2 regions of the Paenibacillus sp. SER-28 genome follow, and region 1 is predicted to be linked to the other one. Evidence: riboswitches for the same ligand, from Rfam matches in the RefSeq annotation. Region 1 holds a riboswitch; the other holds the start of a gene.
The links. A riboswitch is a leader RNA that binds a small molecule or an ion and turns the genes downstream of it on or off. The one in region 1 is predicted to bind cyclic di-GMP.
Positions count from the first base shown of each region.

Region 2: it holds a riboswitch for cyclic di-GMP, as region 1 does, so the genes downstream of both, ACUYLD_RS12370 (collagen binding domain-containing protein) here and ACUYLD_RS00990 (glycosyl hydrolase) in region 1, are expected to answer to the same signal.

Region 1 is NZ_JBRECM010000001.1:222,902-235,599, reverse strand. It holds gene ACUYLD_RS01040 (hypothetical protein) at 1-625, opposite strand, end outside; gene ACUYLD_RS01035 (flippase) at 612-1,955, opposite strand; gene gmd (GDP-mannose 4,6-dehydratase) at 2,079-3,068, opposite strand; gene fcl (GDP-L-fucose synthase) at 3,091-4,029, opposite strand; gene ACUYLD_RS01020 (sugar transferase) at 4,066-4,764, opposite strand; gene ACUYLD_RS01015 (CpsD/CapB family tyrosine-protein kinase) at 4,850-5,536, opposite strand; gene ACUYLD_RS01010 (YveK family protein) at 5,517-6,266, opposite strand; gene ACUYLD_RS01005 (helix-turn-helix domain-containing protein) at 6,594-6,962, shown strand; gene ACUYLD_RS01000 (hypothetical protein) at 7,010-7,192, opposite strand; gene ACUYLD_RS00995 (hypothetical protein) at 7,505-9,802, opposite strand; gene ACUYLD_RS00990 (glycosyl hydrolase) at 9,851-11,452, opposite strand; cyclic di-GMP riboswitch class I at 11,466-11,546, opposite strand; gene ACUYLD_RS00985 (sugar phosphate nucleotidyltransferase) at 11,702-12,698, opposite strand, start outside.
Region 2 is NZ_JBRECM010000003.1:466,649-479,346, forward strand. It holds gene ACUYLD_RS12335 (hypothetical protein) at 67-2,631, opposite strand; gene ACUYLD_RS12340 (stalk domain-containing protein) at 3,508-4,755, shown strand; gene ACUYLD_RS12345 (winged helix-turn-helix transcriptional regulator) at 4,848-5,231, opposite strand; gene ACUYLD_RS12350 (NAD(P)H-dependent oxidoreductase) at 5,421-6,095, shown strand; gene ACUYLD_RS12355 (TIGR02328 family protein) at 6,200-6,580, opposite strand; gene ACUYLD_RS12360 (DUF445 domain-containing protein) at 6,614-7,870, opposite strand; gene ACUYLD_RS12365 (AraC family transcriptional regulator) at 8,464-9,345, shown strand; cyclic di-GMP riboswitch class I at 9,396-9,476, shown strand; gene ACUYLD_RS12370 (collagen binding domain-containing protein) at 9,701-12,698, shown strand, end outside.

The sequences.
Region 1 (12,698 bases):
TAAACTGCTCAATATCAAACTGATTGGGATGTGAATATGCCGGGCTGACATACACCTCATCAAAACGCATCAGTTCCTCAATCATCCGATGATGTAGTACAGGATAAAAGTTACGTGCCCTGCTGAATGGCACATCAACCGTCCAAATTTCAGACACATATGCTGGCACCATCCACTCCAGCGACTTTTGCACAATAACGATAATTCCCAGGTCCGGGGATTGCTCGTATTCGCGTTGCACATTGAGCAGCTTGAGCAACGCATGACCATACAAATAATCCATAGTGTTGACGATGATTACACGTGTAGAAGCTTTCATTTTATGCACGGTCATGCCGACTGCTAAGTCATAGGAAGGATTCATCAACGATTGCCGCAAAGGCTCTCCGAGCCATTTTCTCGATTTCGCATCACCGGTCAGAATATAGTCAGGCATTTCTACACGATAAGGTGAATACGTGGCATGACCGACCCTCATGTCCTCGAGATATTCGCGTCCGCACCCCTCACACGCAGTACTGACACATACATGGATTCCCTGCCACAGCACCTCTCCACTACGTACCTTACCTCCACAATGCGGGCACTGTTCCTCATGCCGAACAAACGGTTTAATGGGTATCATGATTGTTCTCTCCAACTTTCGGTACTGTAATTTGAACACGCCAAAAGGTCAGGATGGACTTTATCATCCAACCCAAATTAGATTTAACTTCCTTAAACAGCAAATCTAATAGAAATACAGATATCGTAAAGGACAAGATCGTCGCCACTAACGACCCTCGCACACCAAGCAAAGGGATTAGCGCGTAATTGAAAGCGATATTCGTAACCGCCCCTACCACCGAGGTCAGCAGCGTGTATCTAAACAAATTTTCATTGGTAATAAACAAGCTTTTAGCAACACTGAAGTTGGTGAAAAACAGACGAATTGCAAACAGAGACAACAGCGAACCTGCTTCGGTAAATTCTCTCCCATACAGCACAACCACTACCCATTGCGATAGAAAAAATAAAGGTACCGAGGTCACAAGAAAGCATATAAACATCAGCCGATACACCTTGGACAATGTCTGTCTGTATTCGTCGCTTCCTTTCTGCTTGGAACGCGTCACCACCGGAGCATAAGCCGTCGTCAGAACGACCGGAATGAAGCCCAGCACTTCGATGAGTCGGAGTGCAACGGAGTATTGCCCGACCGCAGCATTCCCCAGCAGTTCACCGATAATGACTTGATCGATCCGTGCCTGTACATATACAGCGGAGGATGACAATATAAGCGGCCAGCTGTGATTCATGATTCGCCGAGCTGTGGTTAAGCGGAACGTCCATCGGTTCACACGTCGTCCTTCCTTATGGAAGAAATACAGCAGCAGCAGGCTTCCCAACAGAAACTCTCCATGAGCACACAACGCCACCAACCATATCGGAACACCGGACAACAAAAGAATGATTTTGATGGTGGAGCCGAGAACAAAAGCGGTATTCTTGGCAACGACCGTGTATTTGGACAGCATCTGCGCACGAAACCAGTAGTCGATGATATCAAACAATTGAAATATCGAGGCCGTAGCCAGGATTAGGTTGATCAACCGCACTGAACTATCTTCCGGTCTGAGCAGTGAAATTAAGGAATAGGACAGTACAATGGCTATCAGAGTACCTACCAATTTCAGCAGAACCGCCGTCCCCAATAGCTCATGCTCATCCTTGGGGTCTTTGACAAGATCGCGTACTAATATAGAATCAAAGCCAAGGGTCGTGAAAATCAAAAACATCCCGAAAAAGGATTCCGCATAATTCCACTTTCCCAGTTCCTCTGGTCCCAACACTCTCGCCATGATGATGCTGACTGCCAGCCCGAACACCATGCGAATCATTTTGTCACCGAACAGCCAGGATGTATTCACCAGCAAACTTCTGCGCGGTTTGGCGCGTTTTTTGACTAATGTCATAGGTTTTACTCCATCTTAAAAAATGACCTTTCGCACAGCCTTATAACCTGCTGTTCTGTCAATGCAGCTGCAATCAATGTACAGCGAAGAGACCCCCGCTCAGGCGGGTGGCCCCTCCATCTCTTACACGACAACAGAAGCTTCAACTGCAGCCTGCCTTTTTACCCGCTCCAAGTCTGTATCCACCATCATATGAATGAGCTGCTCGAAGCCTACTTCCAATCGCCAGCCCAGCTTTTCTTTCGCCTTGGCACAATCGCCGAGCAATAAATCTACCTCTGCCGGACGGACAAATTGAGGATCGATCACGACGTAATCCTCATAATTTAAACCTACATGGGAAAAGGCAATTTGCAGCAGTTCACGTACAGAATGCATTTCTCCCGTGGAAATGACGTAATCATCCGGTTGATCCTGCTGAAGCATCAGCCACATCGCCTTTACATAATCGCCTGCAAAACCCCAGTCTCGCAGTGAATCCAAATTTCCCATGCGCAGCTCCTGCTGCAACCCTAGCTTGATACGAGCTACCGCATCCGACACTTTACGCGTTACAAATTCCAGTCCTCGGCGTGGCGATTCGTGATTGAACAGAATGCCAGAGCAAGCAAACATATCAAAGCTTTCGCGATAGTTCACTGTAATCCAATGGCCGTACACTTTGGCTACACCGTAGGGACTACGTGGGTAAAACGGAGTCGTTTCTGTCTGGGGTGTCTCCAGCACCTTACCGAACATCTCGCTGCTTGACGCCTGATAAAAGCGCGCTTCCGGTTTGGCAATTCGAACCGCCTCCAGCATATTGGTGACAGATAGCGCTGTAATCTGCCCTGTAGCCAACGGCTGCGGCCACGAGGCCGCTACAAAGGATTGAGCAGCCAAGTTGTAGACCTCATCTGGGTCGGACTGACGGACGGCTTCGATCAATGAAGCCAGATCGGTCATATCACCGGAAAGCCATTGGATGTCATTCTGGATATGCGCTACATTTTCAAAGTTCGGTGTGCTGGTTCGTCTGCGCACCCCGTATACCTCATAATCCTTGGACAGCAGCAACTCAGCCAGATAGGACCCGTCTTGTCCGGTAATCCCTGTGATCAGCGCTTTTTTCATTCCAATTCCCCCACCGTTTTTTTTATTGTTCAACCAGATCCTGGCCTTGAAATGCCTGATACACAGACCTTAATCCCTCTTCTAGTGAAATACGCGCCGACCAGCCCAGCCCAGAAATTCGGGATACATCTACCAACTTACGCGGCGTTCCATCAGGAGCGGAGGTGTTAAAGGTAATTTCCCCCTCATAGCCGACTACATTCTTCACTCGTTCAGCCAGCTCACGAATGGAGATATCCTCACCTACGCCGATATTTACAATTTCATTTCCTTCATAATTGTTCATCAGGAACAGACAGGCTTCTGCCAGATCATCAGAATGAAGAAATTCTCGGCGCGGCGTACCAGAGCCCCATACTTCTACAGTCGGAGATTGATTCAGCTTGGCTTCATGAAACTTACGGATGAGCGCAGGCAGCACATGAGAGGTCTGGAGATCAAAATTGTCGCCCGGACCGTATAAATTCGTCGGCATCACAGAAATAAACCGAGTTCCATACTGACGGTTGTAAGACTGACACATTTTAATCCCGGCAATTTTAGCAATCGCATAGGCCTCATTAGTAGGCTCCAGTTCACCCGTAAGTAGATATTCTTCTCGCAACGGCTGCGGAGCAAATTTAGGATAGATACAGGTAGAGCCGAGGAATAACAGCTTGCCTACATTCGCCCGGTATGCCGCATCAATCACATTCGTTTGTATAAGCAGATTGTCACGGATAAAATCAGCCGGATATTCGTTATTCGCCAAAATCCCACCAACCTTGGCCGCTGCCAGAAATACATAATCCACAGGCTCTGTTTCAAAAAAATGATCTACTGCCTCTTTATTGCGTAGATCCAGCTCACGGCTTGTGCGAGTAATAATATGACGGTAACCCGCATTCTGAAGCGCTCGGACAATAGCGGAACCCACCAGTCCGTTATGCCCTGCTACATATATGTTGGAATGAAGATCCATACTTATCCCCTACCTTCTTCGTGAAAATGAAAGACTTTAATACGCATCCTTGGAGCCTAGCAGCACACGAAATGTTTTCAGCATAATGATCATATCTGTGCGGAAACTGCGTCTGGATATGTACTCCAAATCCAGTTCTACCATCTGGTTAAAGCTTAGATGATTACGACCGCTGATCTGCCATAGACCGGTGCAGCCTGGTGTAACCGTCAGACGCAGCTTATCCCTCACTGTGTAATTATGGACTTCTCTTGGCAACGGGGGCCTGGGTCCTACCAGACTCATCTGCCCACGCAGTACATTGAACAGTTGTGGCAGCTCGTCGATGCTCGTTCTGCGAAGAAAGCGACCCACACGGGTAATTCGGGGATCGTCCCGCATTTTGAACATCGCACCCTCAATTTCATTTTCCACCAGCAGTGCAGACAATCTCGCCTCGGCATCAGACACCATGGAACGAAATTTGATCATGCGAAACGGCCGTTCATTTTTCCCAATACGTACTTGATAAAATAACGCACTGCCTTTTGGGTCCTCCAGCTTAATCAGCAAAATGACAAGCAGAAATACCGGGCATAGCACGATGATTCCAATGAAAGACAATATAATATCCATGCTTCGCTTCACGAACGGGTATACGTTCCATCCTTGCCGCCGTTCAAGCCCATGAGCGACCGAATATACATCCACTGACGCGCCCAGCACTTCGGCATCGTTCGAGCGGGAAGAAGACACGTCTCATCACCTCGCTCCTTATTGATAATTATTATTTATACATTGTTAAAAGAATTTTATATACTCTCATTTTCCTCCTTTTTATTCATGTCAGATTGCGTTCCTCCATACCCCTCTCGGCGCGGGTATTCGAACGCTTCACATTATTAAGTACGACACCCAGAATGCGCGCCTTTACTCTTTCCAAATTCGCTTTTGCTTTCTTGACGACATCCTTTTTGACCTTCCCTGCCTGCACCACCAGAATGACTCCGTCACACATAGCGCTTATAATTAAGCCATCCGGAAAGGACAGCAACGGCGGCGTATCCATTAAGATCACGTCATAATGTTCTTTTAGCTCAACCAGCAGAGCATTCATTCTGCGGGAACTGAGCATCTCGGACGGATTGGGCGGGTTCGGCCCGGCTGTAATTGCATGCAGATGATCAATCCTGGTTTCCTGAACCACATCCTGCCATGCCTGTTGATTGGCAAGCACCCGTGTCAGCCCTGTATGATTACGCAAACCAAACATATGGTGCAAAGAGGAACGACGCAGATCCATGTCCATAATCAGCACCTTTTTCCCCTCTTGCGCATAGGTTACGGCCAAATTGCTAATCGTGACCGTTCTGCCTTCACCCGCCTGAGCGGACGCCACCATCATAACCTCAATCGGCTCGTCTATAGAAGAAAACTGGATGTTAGTACGAAGCATGCGGTACTCCTCCGAAACGGAAGACTGAGCATGTAGGGATGTAACGAGCTGATTATTGATTAATCGCGGCATATTGCCCTTCACCTACCTGTTTAGGAGTTGTAGTGGAGCTGTCAGAGCGTTTATCTTCTTTTTTCATTTTCGTAATCAGGGATAAGGTAGGCAGACCGAGTTCTTTTTCAATATCCTCTTCATTTTTAAATGTATCATCCAATACCTCCAGCAAAAACGCCAAGCCGATTCCCAACAATAAAGAGGTGACAAAAGCAATAAATATCTGTATAGCGGGATTACTGTTCACGGGAACTGCTGGATCATTCAGACTGGCTTCGCTTAGGATGGTGACATTGTCCATTTTCATGATAGAGGGAATTTGCCGTTTGAATACTTTGGCTACCGCATTGACGGTTTTCACAGCCTTCGTATACGATAAATCGCGGATTGTTACATCCATGACCTGTGAATCACCTGCGGTGTTCACTCTTAATTTTTGCGCCAAAGCTGACGGAGTGACCTTAAGGTCGGGGAAGCTGGCGACCACCTGATCCATAATCGCCGAGGAGATCATAATTTGCTTATAGGAGTTCGTTAAGGCTATATTCGTTTGAACTACACTGTAATCAACGACACCTGCACGATCCGGTCGTGGCGTCTGGTTGATAATGAGCTTTGCGGTAGCTTCATAAATCTGCGGGGTAAAATATACATTTTTTATGCCCACTACAGTACATACCAGCAGTACGATGCTACCAATCAACCACATTCTTTTACGGATCAAACGGATGTACTCTTTCAACTGCACAAGACCAGTCCTCCCTGATTGACTTGTTTTCGATGCAATAACGCTTGTACTGATCCTCTGCATAACGGGGAAAAGAACGATGCATGACCCTCTAATCTATAGTAAAATGTTGTATAATAGCGCATAGAAGGTCTAGCCAGCGAATAAGCACAAAATGCTCAATAATCGGTGGCCTCTTAGGGTATATAAACGAAGACATAAGTGAAAACTATGAAATAAAGATACGTTATGTAACTTACATAACTAATTTATGATACAAAACGTATCTTGTCAAGCGTAAAATTGCTTTTTTACCTTTCTTAACCTTGCCTTCAGGAGGAAAAACAGATGAATTATGGCACCCGCATCGCTGAATTACGAGAACATAAGGGATTAAAACAAGAGGAACTAGCGCAATCCCTCGGAATTACGCGGGCAGCTCTTTCTCACTATGAAAAAAATAGGCGCAAGCCAGATTTTGAGATCCTGACCAAGCTCGCTGATATTTTCGGGGTAACGATTGACTACTTGGTGGGACGTACGAGCCATCCGGCGGCAATATTGGATTCAGATGTGAGGGAATTTGTGGACCAGCTTGAACTGTCCGACGAGGATATTCTGCAACGTTTCAACCTGACCATTGACGGACGTACCTTGTCCGAGGAAGAAGCCAAACGTTTTATTGCATTTGTCCGAATGGAACGAATGATGGAATAAAGAAACCTTCCGATTGCTTCACGTCTCGCTCAAGTAAGACCAGCCGTTTACACGCGCTTGTCCTTCCGGTATGTGGTTCCCTCAGCGTCGTTTTCTAGCCATTCTGGCATCGTGAACCCACATTGGAGCAAAATGTCCCGGATGTCCAAGTCGATAGCGGCTTTGTCTACTTTCCGTGCGTTGTTTTGAAAAAGAGGGTTGTTCACCCCTAATTCTGTCTCCTTGTTCATTCAGCACTAACCTCGCTTTATTATTCTTGGTCACCGGAAAGAGATTTCCTACAAAACCATGTATGTATAGTCATGAACAAAACTATTATATATGAATACATACCTGCAATGTTGTCGTCTTATGACGAGAATATAAAAGGATTTTCTTATTTTTTTCTTCATTATACGTAAAGTATTGGCAAATCAGAACGATTTTCCAACAAAAAAGAACCTGTCAGGTCCTATTTTCTCCTGATAGGTTCTTTTTTGTTTTATTTCGAAATGATGTTAGGTATTCGTTAACTCAGGTCCTATATACATTCCGATCTGTTATTAAGCGACCTCGGCTGCCTGGGAAACCTGAGTGCCTCCGGTCGCCCGGACTTTGTAGACATAGTGGCCTCCAGCTTTTACTGTGCGGTCTGTATACGTGCTTCCCGCTACTTGCGAGGCAATCACCTGATAGGCCCCGTCGGTCCCGTCAGCACGCAGCACATCATAGGAAGATACGCCTTCTGCCTGAAGCCAATTAATCTTTACCGCCCCATCCTGAACAGAGGCAGCCTTCACCCCTGTTGGGGCTGAAGCTGCGGTCTGATCTGTACTTTTTAATTCCAAAATATATTGTACCGCTTCGCCAGGACCCAGCTTTTCTTCTAAATCAAGAGCAGGAGAAGCCTTGAGCCCTGATATGGAACGCTGTGCCTGACTGTAAGTAGAACCCGCTCCAAAACGTTCACCCGTGTACAAACCGGCTTTCGGCATCGTTACCCGTACACGAACGGTCTGCGGGGTAGCTTCGAAATTCACTAGATTCACCAGCAATTTGTCTGAAGTAGCGCCGCTACCTGCCAGCGGTTTAAGCTTGGACGTATCCACCGCACGAACATAGACCATCTTGTCCTTGGTATCCTCTGGATTCAGCACTGTATAAGTCAGAGGTTGTCCATGGGTGGCATAGGCTAAGCTCAAGCGTCTCATGATCTTAACACGGGTGTCCTGTCCTTGCCCGAACGGATAAATTTCTGTGTTGGCCGGGTTATGACTTTGCAGATCGAAGCCTGTTTTAAACAGCGTATAATCTTTATAAAAAGCAGCGTGCTGGATAAACATATCGGCAAACCCAATTTGCGAACGCATAATCCGGTCGAATGCAGCTGCTTGTGGCTGACTAGCCCCGTAATCTGGATTGTCTCGATGCGTATCATTGGTACCGAACTCTGTGTTCAGCATCTTTTTCGCCAGTCCATTGCTCGAACCGCCGAAGGTTTTCAAATTTTGGACGAAGCTTCCCCCGCCCTCTTCATTATACGATTCACCATAGGCGTGTCCATTGGTCAGGTCAGTGACTTCCTCCAGCTGTTTACGTTGCGCCGGGTCTCGTTCCCATCCATCTGGGTCACCGCATTTTTGCGTACCACTGGTTTGATTTTTGCACGCTTTGGTTGAGTACGTTGGCCAGTAGGCCCAGCCCGGTGCTACGGTTTTGAGATGCGGTGCCAATTGCTTGCCTTCTGTATTCAACCACTTGGCCACAGCCAGGTTTACCGCCTTGGAGCGATTAAATAATCCAGGTTCGTTATCTACTTCATAATATTGAAGATAAGAACCGTATTTTTTTACATAATCGCGCAACTTTTGCTTGGCCGTCTCTGGCAGAGAACCATCTTTTTGCAGCTTAATATCACCTGTATATAAATACAAAGCAGACGATTGCATATTATACTGCTTTAACGTTTGATAGTAATCATCCACGTCTGTACATGCCTTGCCCACATTACTGGCACAGGTGACCCTCATGACGTTGCCACTATAAGCAATGCCCAGCCACTTGAGAACGTATGGTAAATGCTTAACTGCACCCTGATCATAATAAAATTCTTTATTGTTCACATTTGTTCCGGTCAGTATATATTTACCGTGTACCGGTTCGACCGCAGGTGAAGCTAACGTCTCCAAGCTCAAGTCATCCCAAGTCCACCACACATTTTTATCTTCTGCAGAGGAGCAGTATAGGCAGCGCGCTGTCTTTAGCTTGAGTACGTTAACACCGCTTTGCAATTGCTCTTTGGGTATATATAACTCGTAGTTGTTTTTGAAATTATAAGCACTCCCAGTACCGGATACCCCGGCAATCTGAATAATACCGGACAACTGATGATTTGAAAATACAGCCATTTGCGGGACTGCTTTGCCCGCATCCAAAATCCGAACACGGAATATCATACCATTGGGAGGTATCTGATTCAGCTTATACTGAAGTGTCAGTTCAGGGTTCGTGGACGCATTCAAACCGGGAGGAATATCTCCACTGCTGAGCAATACCGGAACTGTTGTACTCTCTTCTGCTACCGACAACGCTGACAGTGCTCCTTTAGCAGACGATTCGGTAGTGGCAGCTGCTGTAGAAATGTCGATATTATCCCTACCGACCACACCTTTGAATTCCGCTGAAGAGTCATCCCTCTGACCCAGCTTCCATACTGGACTGGCAGCCGCTACTTTATCCGTCTGCAATTCTGCGCTTCTTGAAGGCGTGTATATAAACCAAGCAATCATCGCTATAGCTACGACCGCTAATAGTCCAGATAAAACGACTGTATACCTATGGGATAACCATTTTTTTATCATATGATCCACCCTCTCTCCTCAAATTTTTGGACCGGGAAAGAGTATCAATCAAGGAAGAAACAAAGCGTTTCCGGGAATCACCGCTTTCGCTTCATGCTGACTTTCCCACATTAGACGTGCCATCGCGTCGCCTTTTTCATCATAGTATTCCACTTTTAAATCTACCATTTTGCCTGCTTCCAAAGTAATACTGCCTTTACGCTCCGTCCAGCTTTGTTTGAACCAGCTGTCAATCACCAACTTGCCGTCTACCCATACGCGAATACCATCATCGGATATCGTTGTGAACATATAGGTCTCGCTATATTGTGGTTTGATTTTACCCGTCCAGCGAACCGAGAACTGATCGGCATTCACCTTTGGATCAGCTGCATTGGCGCGCCAGTTGTAGTCCAGCTTGCTATCTGTACGGATCAAAGCAGGACTTCCATTCAAATTCATATTGTTAAAATATTGGCCACGCAGCCCGTTCACATATACCACATCAGGAACAGAAGGAGGAGTCGGAGCTGGGGGAACGATCACTACTGGCGGAGCCGGGATAGGCTCACTTTGTCCCTCGTCCGGTAAGGTCGGTATATCTGCCCCAGGTGGTTGAATCGTTTCCAATCCATTCTTCACATCATCCCGCGTCAAACTCCTCGAATCATTTATATAATCCTGAATTTGATTTGTTGTGTTATTCTCAGTCAGCATCTTGCCCCAAGTCATGGAATATACCCATTTAGGCTGAGCCTGCAACACCTCAGAACTAGGCATCTCACCGTGCTCTCCAATGGCAATCGGCTTATTCCGTGCCAATCCAAGCAAGCCTTCGTAATGACTTTGCTTAAAATCATTGTTGTAAATGTCTACTGCCAAGATGTCCACTTTGTCATCCCCAGGGTATTTCGGGGTATACGGGACAGTATACGAATTGGGCGCATTCGGACTCCATACCCACAGCAGATTGTTCAATTGATGTGTGTTTGTAAAACGGTCGTACATGATATTCCATAGCTGATTGAAATTAGTTTTGTTTCCCCACCAGAACCAGTCACCATTCATTTCGTGGTAAGGTCTCCACAAAACCGGAACCCCTGCATCACGAAGCTGCTTTAACGAAACAGCGACCTTATCCAGATCGGCAATGAGGAGGTTATACTGCGTAGTACCTGGGGTCACGTATTTGTTGAACTCTGTCTGACTTACTTTCGCCTGTACATTGGCCCAAGTCAGTGGCCTACCCGGTAGCGCTTCATGAAAAGTCATCGTCACAATACCACCGGATCTGCTCCAACGGATAGCACTATCGACGACATTTTTACGTTGTGCTGCTTCCGTAGCGTCAGATTGACCAGAGATAGCTCCCATCTCATAGCCGTGTACACCAACATATGCCTGACTGATTTTTTGGACCTTGTTACTTAATTCATCCGGACTTTCCAAATAATCATGCTGACCGGTGACTATTTTTTCCCCTGAGATGTTGAGTAAATAATTGTATAGTTCACGGGCCTGAGTAGAAGCGTCCGAATTAACAGGTTGTAATGAAGTGGCATTCGCCACAGACAGAGAATCACCAAAACCGACGGGCAACAATGAAAAAAGCATAACAACGGGGAGTACATGACGTATCAGTCGATACAGAGGAATAAAATTGAATCTCACTTTCGCTCTTCCTTTCGGTAGCCAGGCTGCCATCCTTGTAGAAGGCCCTTTAGCTTTGCGTACCTGCCTTTCGACAGGGCTGCGTTTATCGTTGGAAGGAGTTTGGATTCCTTCTTACCCTAAGTATCGACTTTCTTTTACCAAAATTTAATAGGTCATGTTCATGAATTTACAGGTTTTCGCCCAATTTCGACAGTTTGAGCTATGAATTTTCATGAATTCGTCTTTTTTTCGTTTTTACGAAAACAATTATGAGATAAATTGGTGACGGGAAATTTCATTCCAATCCATACAAAAGCGGACAATATCCTCTTCAACCAATTCAGAACCAGTCTGCACCTCAATAAAATCCACATCGGTCACAGCCAAAATGCTATGCTTCGTTCCTTCAGGAATGCGAACTACATCACCAGCTTTTACTTTGTGCAGCTTCTCATTCAAAATAATTTCCGCTTCACCGCTAATAATGGTCCAAATTTCACTCCGTTTGAAATGAAGCTGATAGCTGATATTTTTGCCTTTCCGTACGCGGATTCGTTTGGTCAATACCTCGTTACCCTCGTCATACTTGACATAATCCACAACCCGATACTGCCCCCAACGACGTTCTTCATACATTGGACGCTGATCATGAGCCTTGAGCACTTCCTTAATGCGAGGACTTTCAGCCTTATTGGTCACAAGAATACCATCCGGGCTAGCGGCTACAATCAGATCATTCGTTCCAATGATCGCCACAGGAATGTCTAACTCGTTAATAAGACTCGTATTGACGCAATCCTCCGTTACTACACCTCTGCCCACTTGTTGATTAGACATTTCTTCTGTGAGCGTATTCCAGGTGCCCAAATCCTTCCAGAAACCATCATACGGAAGAACTACGATATCCTTTTCCTTCTCGACTACTTCATAGTCAAAGCTGATTTTTTCCAGAGATGCGTATTGCTTTTGCATTTCTTCATAATTCAGCGGCAAACCCTTGGATGCCAAGATATCCAGCAAATAACTTAATTTGAATGCAAAAACCCCGCAGTTCCATAGAGCATTGCGTTCAATCAGACGCTCCGCCTGCTCCCGGTCGGGTTTCTCTTGAAAATGGCTCACTTCGCGGTAGCCAGTGCTACCTTGGGTGGCATCGTTTTTCGGAATAATGTAACCATATTTCTCTGAAGGATAGGAAGGGACAACCCCGATTAAAGCAAGCTTGCCTTCACTCTCCTGGAGTGTATGTTCCAGCTGGGCTACG
Region 2 (12,698 bases), on a different contig from region 1:
TGTAAGTGGCAATAAGCCAATAAGGCGGAGTTACGAATATTATATTTGATAAACTCCGCCTCCTTTTTAAATAGTCTCTAGTTCCTCCGTTATCTTACGCATTTCTAAGCGCTGATATTCTGCAATTTGCTCATCAAGTGCCTTTTTAAGAGCGTTATCAACTGATTCCTCGGTAATATGCTCATCTGAGAATAATTCAAATATGCCTTTATAAAATAAACTTCGCGAATTGCTCAATAACTCATAATGTTTAAGATAAATACTGTGCAGGTAAACAAGTACATCAACATCTAGAAAAATTGCCTTAGTATCATATTGATCATCTAAATGTTTGTAAAAGTGCTCAGTCATAGTTTTAAAATTGCTCTCTTTAAACTTATTACTTATAAAAATATGTCCTCTCAGTTGTTCTTTGTCACTAAAATATTTTATATACTCATTAGCATTTAAAGTATTTACATATTCAAGTGCCTTTCGTTGCTCCCCTTTGTCAAGATTATAACCTTGACCGTTAGTATTCAGCTTACAATCATAAGAGAATACATACTGTTTAGGCCTATTATTACCCCTTTCTTTATAAGAGAGAGTAAATATACCTTCTGGAACTGGTTTACCTGAGAGCTCTTTCCCCCACTTTTCAGCATTTGGAAATATATCTTTTAACATTGCAAACACATCGTCTTCAAAATGTTTATCATTATATTTCTTATTATTAATTTTTTCTATTGTAACAGTTGTAAGTTCTGCGTGGGCATCATTTGCAGCTGCTGATAAATACGTTTTGGAACGTCTGTATATCTTTTCCGAAATATCTTTAAGCATTAAAGGGAACGAATGTTCCCCTTCAATATATATTCTACCAAAATTAATAGGTTCAACGCAACTATAATTACTATAATCTATTAGTTTTTCCGCTTGTCCAACAAGAATTAGCATAGTAGGCTTTAAAAGCCTGTTAAGATTCTTTAAAGCAGCTTTATGCAATGCTTTTTCAGTAACAAGTACTTGTAACCCTTTTTCATTCGTCTCGTCCCATAGATGTAAACATTTATATTCAGACGAGCCGATCTTAATATGATTCTCTCTAACTATCTTCCATAGGGTATTCCCAGTTTTGCACTTAGCTTTTACAAATTGATAAATAGCTCCAATATTTACAGTTACTAACTCATTAGAGCTCTTACCAATTCTATCCCCTTCACAATCCACACATAAAGTCGGGACTTCCTCATCCTTTTCATAGTTATAATCGATTTTACAATTGTCACAATAATAAAACTTAGTAATCTTATCCTGAATAATGTTATAGCTACGAAGTTCTCCAAGCATGGATCTGACAAATGCACTAGGGTTCTCTACTTTCGAAACACCAAGTAAATAATCAATTTTATCTGCTTTCCCCTCTTCGAATTGTTCATTTGAAATTTCCGTGAACAGAGGAACACCAAATTTTTCGAAGAACTTTGAAGTAAGTATTTCCCTGTTATCTATACTTAAATTACTATCATCCATAGTGAAAATTATATTTCCATTTTCCATAATAGTAGACCTAATACTTCTGTTGCCTAAACTGGATTTAAAGTAGAGACTCTCCACATCTTTAATACTCGCCAAATTAATTGTTCCATTTGAATAAGCTTCTTCAACAGAGGGCCAAATATCCAAATAATCTAATTCAAGTGTAATTTGTGGCGAATTTTTTAATGAACTACCACGAAATTTTATCTTGTTTATCATAAAATCAGTTACAGGTTTACCTGAAGCTGTAATCGTGGAACCATTAACAATACTGTTTACAAAGGTTTCTTTTTCATACGCTGCAAATACTTTCGACTCAATTAAAGATAAAGCACCTAAGGTTTTATCAAGATATATTCTGATAGCATTCTCTTCCATAACTAATGATTTAATTTCAACTGTATTCTTTTCTTCATCTATTAAAAACAGAGCTTGTGATACTTCTCGATTTCTTGGAGCAGATACAAAGTCTGGTTTGGGCGCATCACTAATTTGTCTATATAGTAATATTAGAATTTTTTTAGAGTGTATTGAGTAAGAAAAAACACGATAATGATTTTTACTGCCTGTTCCTTTAAAAAGAGTTTCTCTAAGTTCTTTATTGTAAGAATCTTCATTTGCAATTTTCCTAGCTTCATTAATAGGTATATTTTTGCTAAAAATGTATGTTCTCCCGGAAGACTTGCTATCCCATACAAAACAAGTAAATATCTCTACAAGATAGATCGGCGACATCCTATATAAGTGCAAGAGTTTTACTAATGTTGAACGCTCATAGCGTATTTCCTCAAAAGCTAAATCATTATAGTACTTTTCAATTGTTTTTTTCTTTCGGTTAGAGAAATCATGTAATAGTAGGAGTAATCGTCTCTCTTCCAAACTAAGTCTTAAGAGATTTTCTTTAATCTGCTCTTCATTACCACTATGATCTAATCCGTACATTTGACATAATTCTTTTAAAGCTGGAAGTCTTAATACTACAAATACTCCTGACAGCTTCTTATGAACAAGGAGAGATTCCAATTCCATAATCGCATCATAACGAACTCCTATTTCCCTCCAAAAAGCACCATCTAAAGCTTCTATTTTATAGTGTCTATTTAATACGTACATTCTTGTACTCCCTTCAAACAGTTTCTATAGTAACTTATCGGAATATCGACAAATAGATAATTTTCAAAGATTAATTTAGGAATACTTCCGCTCTTTTCCAACAAAAAAACAACTTAATTTTAAAGTTGGGTATAAATACTCACTTCTAACATTTTCTTATAGTAAAAGAGTACCAAAAAATCATTGTCTATGTTGTAGAAAAATGTCGAACAAGAAAACAATTTATTCTACAATTCCCTCAGAGGTAAATCAATTGAAGCAGCAAGAAGCCCCCACTGGATATATCTACCATCCTATTATATGAAAAATATAAAAGTACTAAAAATCAAAAAAACAATCAATAACAAAAAATTGATCAGTATATGCGCTATCTTTTCTTCGAATACTGTTTTTTTCTCGCTTCTGCCACATTTTTATATGCGCTTTATAGTAATCGAAACTTCACATACGTAAGCTTCTCCAATAAGAGCTCTACAACCTGTGAATGCAATATAACTTATCTAGTTCCACACAATAATGGCCTGATTCCGGTGATATTGGTCACTATTTTTCTCAAACATTCTTCAATATCATTCTTGTAAAAATCCCTTAAGTTTTTTCTTGTGTAGCTTTCCCCTATCTAACTATTCAACAGAATCTATATAACATTTTTTTGGTTTTATTATACATTTAATAATAAAATCGGTTGTTATTTAACAGTATACTTAATCCAGAAAAACCCAATTATTATTTTCGGATTTTTACTCTATATGTAATAATCCATCTCATCCTATTATTTCACATTCACCTTTCTATCATTTTTTTGGTAAAATAGGTAGAACCCTCACGATTCTAACATGATAGCATTGCAATCTATTGAGCATAGGAGATCATAGGATGAAAATCGTAAATAAGGCTCTGTTATCTAGTGCTATTTTTCTGAGTACCGCAGCGGGCTTCTATAGCCCCTTGGCACAAGCAGAGACCGGTAAGATCAGCATCATGCTGGACGGATATCCATTACCGTTCCCCGTACAACCTGCCATGATGAACGGCACGACCATGGTTCCCTTTCGCGCTATTTCTGAGGCTCTTGGCATTACAGTGAAATGGGATCAAGCCAGCCAAAGCATCACTGCTACCAAAGCGCAAGGCTCTGCTACCAAGCAGGTGGTTCTAAAGATGGGTAGCCGCAATGCCACAGTGGACGGACAATCGGTTCAACTAACAGCCGCTCCGCAAACCGTGCACGGTAGCACCATGATTCCGCTGGGCTTTTTCGGGCAGCAGTTTGGAGCCACGGTGAACTGGAACCAGGGAACACGGACGGTCTCCATTACATCGCCACGTGAAGCTATGTATACAGTAGGCTTCTATGCGCTGTCTTCCTTTGACCAAAAATCCAAAATACCGGATTTTAACGCAGTTGCCTTCGGCTGGAGTCGAATTGATACGAACGGACAATTTACGACAAACGGCAAGGAATACAAATGGCCTCAAGCCGCTGGAACCGTAACGCCGGAGTCCATTGTGCAGGAGGCAGACAGCCAGGGGACTTCCCCTTACCTGATGGTCTATTCCGGAGATGGCAATCACGAGCTGACCAAAGTTTTGGAAAATGCGCAGCTTCAAGAACAGACCATTTCCCAAATCGTCAGCACCGCCACCGACAAACAATTTAAAGGCGTTACGCTAGACCTGGAAGGATTGGGCTGGAGCGGCGATAAAGCCAAAGCGCGTTCAGACTACAACGCCTTTATTAAAAAGCTATCGGCCAAAGCGCATCAGGCCGGGCTCAAGCTCACCGTCGTTCTGCATCCGCTGAACAGCTCTTACTCTGGCTATGACTACAAAACGCTGGGCAATCTGGCGGACGATCTGATCATCATGGCCTATGATTACGGACAGAAGGCTACGCCTGAGCCTTTGGAAAAAGTGGATGAAGCCATACAACTGGCCTTGAAGGAAACCTCGCGGGACAAGCTTATTTTGGGGATTTCGATGGGTAGCGAAAAAGACAGCACCGTTAACGCCAAGATCGGTTTAGCCAAACGTTATGACCTCAAAGGAATCGCTATCTGGCGCTTGGGCATCATTGGAGAAACAGCCTGGGCACAGATGAACGAAGCCATTGAGTTTAAATAAGTGTACATTTTATCTCCCTGACCTTATTCCGCCCGCTAATGATTTCTTATGCGTCTTCTATGAAATCATTTGGCGGGCTTTCTTCATCCCCTTTAACAAAAGTGCTTGCCTGATTTGGAAGTTGTCGTCACAGGCTCGCAACCCTGTTCTCCATAGAAGATCCCCCAGTCTCTCATAAAATCCAGCAACGGCCTTAACGTATCTCCTAACGGGGTAAGCGAGTATTCCACACGCGGTGGATTCTCATTATAAATTTCACGGTGCACAATGCCATCTCTCTCCAATTCGCGCAACTGCAAGGTTAGCATCCGCTGTGTAATATTAGGCAATGTCCGTCGAATTTCGTTATAGCGCCGCGGTCCTGTGGTCAAATGATACAAGATGACTCCCTTCCATTTGCCGCCTATAACCCCGACGGTTTTCGCTACCGGACATCCAAAATTAACGCTAACTGCATGTTCCATCTCCTGTGCCATGTATACCCCTTCTTTCTGTAGAATGTGTAAACCAATAGCCCCCGACGCATGACAAGGAACAAATATGTGCGTACTTGTTCCCTGCAAAAACTTTCTATATGATAACTATATATTCGATATCAACTCTCATTATAGTAGCAGAAAACCCATAGAGTACCAACTAAACCCATACCCAAAGGAGTACATTTTATGTCTAATACATCAGCTAAAAAACAGGAAATTCTGGACGCCTTTCTGTTCAGGCACGCCACGAAAGAATTCGATCCCAATCGCATCATACCGGAAGAGGATTTTCAGTTCATTCTCGAAACCGGACGACTTTCTCCAAGCTCCGTCGGTTTTGAACCATGGCAGTTTGTAGTTGTGCAAAATCAGGCATTGAGAGAAAAGCTGGCTGCAGTTTCCAGCGGCGGTCAAAAGCAGATCCCTGCAGCTAGCCACGTCGTCCTGATTTTGGCGCGCAAGGATGTTCGTTATGATTCTCCTTACGTGGAGTATATGTATAAAGAGGTTAAAGGTATGTCTGAGGAGGACTTTGCCTCACTGCCAGGCCGCTATAAGATTTTCCAGGGTGAAAATCAACGCTTACTGGAAAACGAACGTACGTTATTTGACTGGGCTTCCAAGCAAACCTACATTGCCTTAGGCAATATGATGACAGCAGCGGCTCAGATCGGTATTGATTCCTGTCCAATTGAGGGCTTTAACTACGATCAGGTGCATGCCATATTGGAGGAAGAAGGACTGCTGGAGAACGGGCTGTTCGATATTTCAGTCATTGCTGCCTTCGGTTATCGTGCTCATGAACCCAAGCGGGAAAAATCCAGACAACCACTGGAAAAGGTCACACGCTGGGTCCTGTAATCTAATATCCCGAGTCTCTCCCCCAAACACTGAACACTGAAGCATCAAAAAAGGCGGGCTGCGGCACTTCATCTGAATGATGAACCTACCGCAGCCCGTCTTTTTTAGGTAACTTCAATCTCTATTAAAATACCCTTGGAAGCCAGGTTGTCCAGGCACTCCTTCATATACTCATCGTCATGCTCCACATATGCACCCGCACCTGCCAGTTCCTCACCCAGCTCCGCCTCCCAAGGCTCACACTGCTTACCGCGATACAACGGCTGTTCCCACAGGGGATCAACATTGTACCCTCTGCTTTTCATTTCGTCCATAATGAGCCTATGATAGCGCACCAGCAGCATGGGGTGATAATCGAACACATAATTCACGGTGGCGTGTGGCTTGCCCCACCCATTCCCACGCAGGGCACAGCACTCACGATGTTGCCCCAGCAGTTGCGGACGGGGTAACTTGTCGATTAAATGTTCATGCCAAAGCCTCATGCTTCCACAACCCTATCTGTAGCTTTTTCTGGTCTATTGGATTAGCATACGGATACCTGTCAGCACAATACCGATCAGGAAGCCTGTAACTGCGCCATTAATACGTATCCACTGTAAATCCTGTCCCAGTTTGTCCTCCATCAGTGCAATCAGGGATTTGTTATCCATCTTGTCTACATTTTCGCGCACCAAGTTACCAATCCGACTATGGTTAGCTTCCACCAGTCCAGTAATACCTTCCACAATTCGCACATTGATCTTGTCCAGCAGCTCGGTATTCCCTCTTAAATCAGTCAGCATCCGATCCAATAGCGGTAAAATATAGGTCTGCACATAGCTTCCGTCTTCCATGTAGTCCAATAAGCGTATACGCAGCTCTTCCATTTTGCCCAGCACTGACGCATCGCCTTCCCAGGCTTCAACAAGGCTATCCTTCCAGCCGTTCAACCCTTCCTGAACCGTATCTTTCGTCGCCAATCGGGTCACCTGTGTTTTCAGACCATCCAGCACAGCCTGACGGCGCAGGTGCTCTTCCCTTTGCAGTTCTGCTACCTGATCCAGCAGGAAATGACGAATCATTTCACCCATACGCTCTTCGTTCAGATAGCCGAGGAATGCGTTCAAAGCAAACTGCATCAGCCCGCTCACCTGCAAACCACTGACAGCCTGCATCCCTAAGGTGCCCAGCGTATAACCCGTTTCGGGTCGCAAAAGCCAGGACTCGGCTTGCTTCAGCGTGTAATCCAGTGCGCGGCGATCATAGCCCTTCTCGCTGGTCTGACGAGCAAGCGCCTCCAGCAGCGGTCCGGCGTCAAAATCAGTCATCTGCCGCTTCAGCTCTGCCACGATGACCGGAGCCAATTCCGCGAGCGGGAGGGACTGGACAAGCCGCTTGGCAAGAACATCTATGGATGCCGCCGCCTCCGGCGTGCGCAATCCTTTTTCCACACCTCCCAGCACCAAATCGGCCAAACGGATATCTGCAATTTTAGACGCGATGCTATCTTTGTTTAGCAGGTTATTTTCCACCGTACTTACCAATGCATTCGTGAGCTTGTCCCTATTTTTAGGAAGCAGCGCGGTGTGTGGTATCGGAATGCCTAGCGGATGACGGAACAAAGCAGTGACAGCGAACCAGTCTGCCAGTCCCCCTACAAGTCCTGCCTCAAAAGCTCCGGCTAACAAACGAGCCCAGCCATATTGCTGGAAGGGCAATGTGGCTGCAAAGCCTGCCCCTAGAATAACGAGCGACCAAGCCGCTGCGGTTTTCGTATTTTTTGGTTTTCCCATCCTGTAATCCTCCAAACTGACTGTCGAGTAAGTAAAGCACTATACCTGTATTACCCATCATATCATTGCCCGTGTCATTTCCAAAGTTGAAAGCACTTGAGATGAAACGCGCAAGGGCACTTTTTGCGTAATTTTTTATGCATATATCTCTCTTTTTTACATTCATGTTTGTGAACAAAATCACAGCACTGGGCCCAAACTCTTATTTTCAATAATAAGCCTTACGAACCATTTTATCAGAACCAAGTCCCATTTTTTTTAAACCGAAAGGAGAAGTGAACAAGAAAGTTGAATGGGCATAAGATACCTTTTTTCAGTACCATGTTGGTATTGGACCTCAGAAAGGATTTGAATCCATGATAACCCCAGATTCTTTCAACAGCATTCGACTTTTTCATATGGATTACCAGGTTATATATCCATAAAAAGTGATACTCCCATAAAATTCAAACACATATTTTGCTATATAGACATATTTGATGTGATAAAATAAACTTTTATAAATAGGGAATCATGTTTAATCAGTCATTATATATTGGTAATTCAAACCAAGATATGCTAGATAAAATTGCTTTTTTGTAAAGGAATTGAATATGACAACAGACCAAAAAAACAACGTGGGCCTCTGGAATGGCGATCCGGTCGTTATTGTACGCACTCCCTCCGCTTTTGCCAAGCAATCCCTTTTGTATATCCAGGAAGTAGGCTACTTCCAAAAAACTTCTGCTTTTATGATGGAAAGGAAAGAACTTGCCTCTTTTTTGCTTGTCTTTACGTTGTCTGGTAAGGGAGAATTACTGTACCGGGGCAAGAAATATATCATAAAACCTCAAGATTTGTTCTTTGTTAATTGCGAGGAATATGTTCAATACAGCACCTCCGGTCATGAATCCTGGGAGTTTATCAGCCTGTACCTGTATGGCAATCTGATTGAAAATTTTTACGAACAATTTGCCAAGCATAATAAACCGGTCATTTCCATGCATAATCCGCATATTATATTGGATAAGCTCCATGCTCTGATTTGTGGGCAGTCTGACAGAAGTCTTTCCGCTGAGCTACTAACGTCCAGGCTCATTGGTGAAATACTAACGTGCATTTTGCAACATCCCTATGATCATCCGTGTGTGAATGCTGAAACCCTGAGCGAAGTACGTCGGGTACAGCAATATTTGGATCAGTCCTACTGTGAGCGAATAACACTGGACTCGCTGGCAGATATGTTTGAATTAAACAAGTTTAATCTGGCTAAAAATTTCAAAAAGCAGATCGGTTTCTCTCCGATTGATTATCTCATTAATGTCCGCATCACAGCCGCTCAAAGCTGGCTTAAAACCAGTGACATGTCCATTGTGGATATCGCAAGGTACGTAGGGATTCCCAATACGAGCCATTTTATTAACCTATTCAAGGAGCATGTAGGAGAAACACCTCATTCCTTCCGCAAAAAATGGGGGAACCGTTCAAAGTTGTAAATGAGAGGTTACATGAAATCAGTTTGATAGATGATAGACGCACAAGCTATTCAAGTTAATGGCAAAACTGTCGAAAGGCAGTGACGCAAAACTATAGGGCCTTCCTTTCCAGATGGCAGCCAGCTACCAGATGAACGAGCTTTTTATTATGTCTTTTTTACATAGATCCATCACAAATTGCTTTACCTCTCTCGAAGAAAGCCCTGATCGCTATGATCAGGGCTTTTTTTCTATTGGGATAGTCATGTCAGCCTAGCATGCTGAATATACTAATTTCGAACTAGGAGGAGGGAAGGAAAAAACATAACCGCCGAAGCATTGCCATATTACGATGAATAGGAGAATCACTTGGAGCATGAGAACAAAAATAAATGTAATGATCATTGCCTTATTGCTCATTGTCCAAAGCTTTTTCAGCGTAACGCTGGCTTACGCTGATGCTCCAGCCCCAGAACTGCCGCAGAGTGCTGTATCCGATCCTAACCATACCGTTACGGATGCTGTATACGTTGTCCCAAACCTTGAACCTCCTAGGGAGATTCCTTCAAACACGGTTCCCTTCGTTCAAGGAGCAACCAGTTCAAAGTCTCAACATGATGCAGCTCCGCAGAGCATATTAACGAAGTTGAGCCTGACCGACGAAGCAGGGCGTGTCATTGATGCGGTATATAGTCCAGACAGCCAATTCGACATCGGATCAGCCATCCAACTAGGCTATGAATGGGAGCTTCCTGACAATACCTATAAGTCAGGGGACACCTTCACCTTTCATTTACCAGAACAGTTTGTCATCTACACTGATATCTCATCTCCACTAGTCACTACCGACGGAACCGTGGGATACTTCACAGTAGATCGTCAGGGCAAGGTGATCATGACCTTTAACCAATATGTAGAGAATCATTCCAATGTCAGCGGCAAACTGCAAATCAAAACCGAGTTTACGAAAGAGATGATGAAAGGCAGTACAGAGATCATCATTGTGATTCCGATCAAAGGCGGGGTACAAACGGTCATCGTGAATGTAAAACCCCAGTCAGGGCCAACCCTAAGCAAACAAGGGAAAATAGCTGGCACCAATCAGATCGACTGGACCATTGATGTGAACAAACAGCTAAACACCGTAAAGCATGCCCTCATCACCGATCCAATTCCTTCAGGGTTGGAACTCAGAAGAGACTCTATCCGGCTCTATCATCTACAAGTCAATATCGACGGCTCGACCGTTGTTCGAGACCTAGTGAATGCAAGTGAATATGCCATTGAAGCAGATCAAGCCGGGACAGGGTTTGTGATTCGTTTTCAAGACGATAGCATTAACACGGCCTATCAGATTCAATATTCCACGCGTATTATTGGCGATGAAACTCGTTTCTCCAACACAGCAACGCTTTCAGGAGATGCGATAGAGAACGTTGTTGCTACCGCTACGGTTCAGGTGGAACGTGGTGAATTTTTGTCCAAAAAGGTTGAAAAATATGATCATGCCACACAAACACTCTCGTGGGCCATAAGATATAACTTCAGCGAGACAAAAATTCCCGAAGCCAAAGCTCTTTTAATTGATCATTTCAATAAAACTCAAGAATTGCTGCCCGGTTCTTTGAAAGTATTTAAGGGAAACACACTGGAGGAGCTCCCATCGTGGGCGTATACTGTCATCCCAGTTGATTATCCGGACCGCAACGGCTTCAAACTTCAATTCAACTTCGACGTAGATTCAGCCTATACCATCCGATACCAGACTCAAGCCAGAGGCCGTGTCTATGATAATGGAAAAGTTATAAACATCATAACCTCGGATGGAACGCAGAAGATTGTATCGACGGAAATCATAAGCGGAGTTATGACTAAAATGTATGACACACCCAATTACAACACCAAAATCATACCTTGGGTGATTACCATCAATACAGACTTGTACATCATGAAAAATATTGTCATTCAGGATGTGTTTCCAAACGGGGGCTTGGCCTTGTTACCGGACACCCTGAAAATTCAAAGTGTTGACGGAACAACGGAGCTACGTGCACCCACGGATTATGAGCTGATTCCGCTATCACAGGACTATAAACAAGGATTTACGCTCATTTTTCATAAAGCCATTCAGAAGGCTTATACAATCAAGTATTCAACTAACTATAATAATGACTGGAAAACGGATACAACGAAGCCCGAGTTTCGTAATAAATCCCATATAGAATACCAGTTTGAAGACGGGGAAAGATCATCGCAAGAAGTGGAGTGCCCGATCTGGCCGGACTTTATGACACAACGAAACGGTGCCAAGCAAGGAAGCTATAATGCGACCTCCAAGCTCATTACCTGGGATATTAAAGCTAACTACAATCGCAAGATCCTGAATCACGCGGAAGTGAGAGATCCCTTGTTGCAAGGTCAGAAGTTACTGCCCGCCTCCGTAAAAGTATACGATATGACCTTGCTGGGATGGTGGGATGGCGTACAAAAAGGGGCTGAAATCCCAGCAGATCAATACACCATTATTCCTCCCTCCCAGCAAAATGGTAATGAATTGCGTATCCAGTTCAAAAATAAGATACAGACTCCCTACTGGATTACCTTTCAAACTTCATTGGAAGGAGAACTGATTGAAAAGGAAATCCATAATCAAGCCCTTCTACTGGATGGACAAAAAACTGTCTCCGAATGGGCAGCGCAAGTCACGGTACCTCATGGCGGAGAATATGTATCTAAAGTCGGTGCACAAAATGGAAATAAGATTGACTGGAGCATCCGCATCAATGAAGGACAGTCCCATGTATCCAACGGTAAAATTATAGACCAGCCTAGCAGCAATCAAATCTTAATTGAGGATTCCTTTCATTTGTACTCTACAATCATCGCTGCCAACGGAAATACCACCAAGGGCACCGAGTTGATTAGAAACCAAGATTACAAGCTGTATATCAAGACAGACGCTCAAGGCCAGCAAACGTTTGAAGTTACTTTTGCCAAGGATATTTCCACTGCTTTTATACTTGAATACCAATCGTTCATTCATGCTGAAGACAAAGCCAAGGTGAGTAATAAGGTTGCCTTTGAGGGGGATCGTTTGACGACAGAACTGCGGGAAACCAGCCAGGAAATCATCGTACGAACGTCTTCCGGCTCCGGTTCTGGCGGGGGTGTGACCGAAAGTCTTGAGCTGACCAAGGTAGATCAGGATATGCCTGACAAGGTACTGCCTGGCGCACAGTTTGCGCTCTATGATAAAGGGCAAAAAAGAGCCCCTCTCATTCAGACCACCAATCAGGAAGGCAAAATCATCTTTTCCTCCTTGCTTCATGACGATTACATCTTGGAAGAATTGGCAGCACCGGAGGGCTATAAAA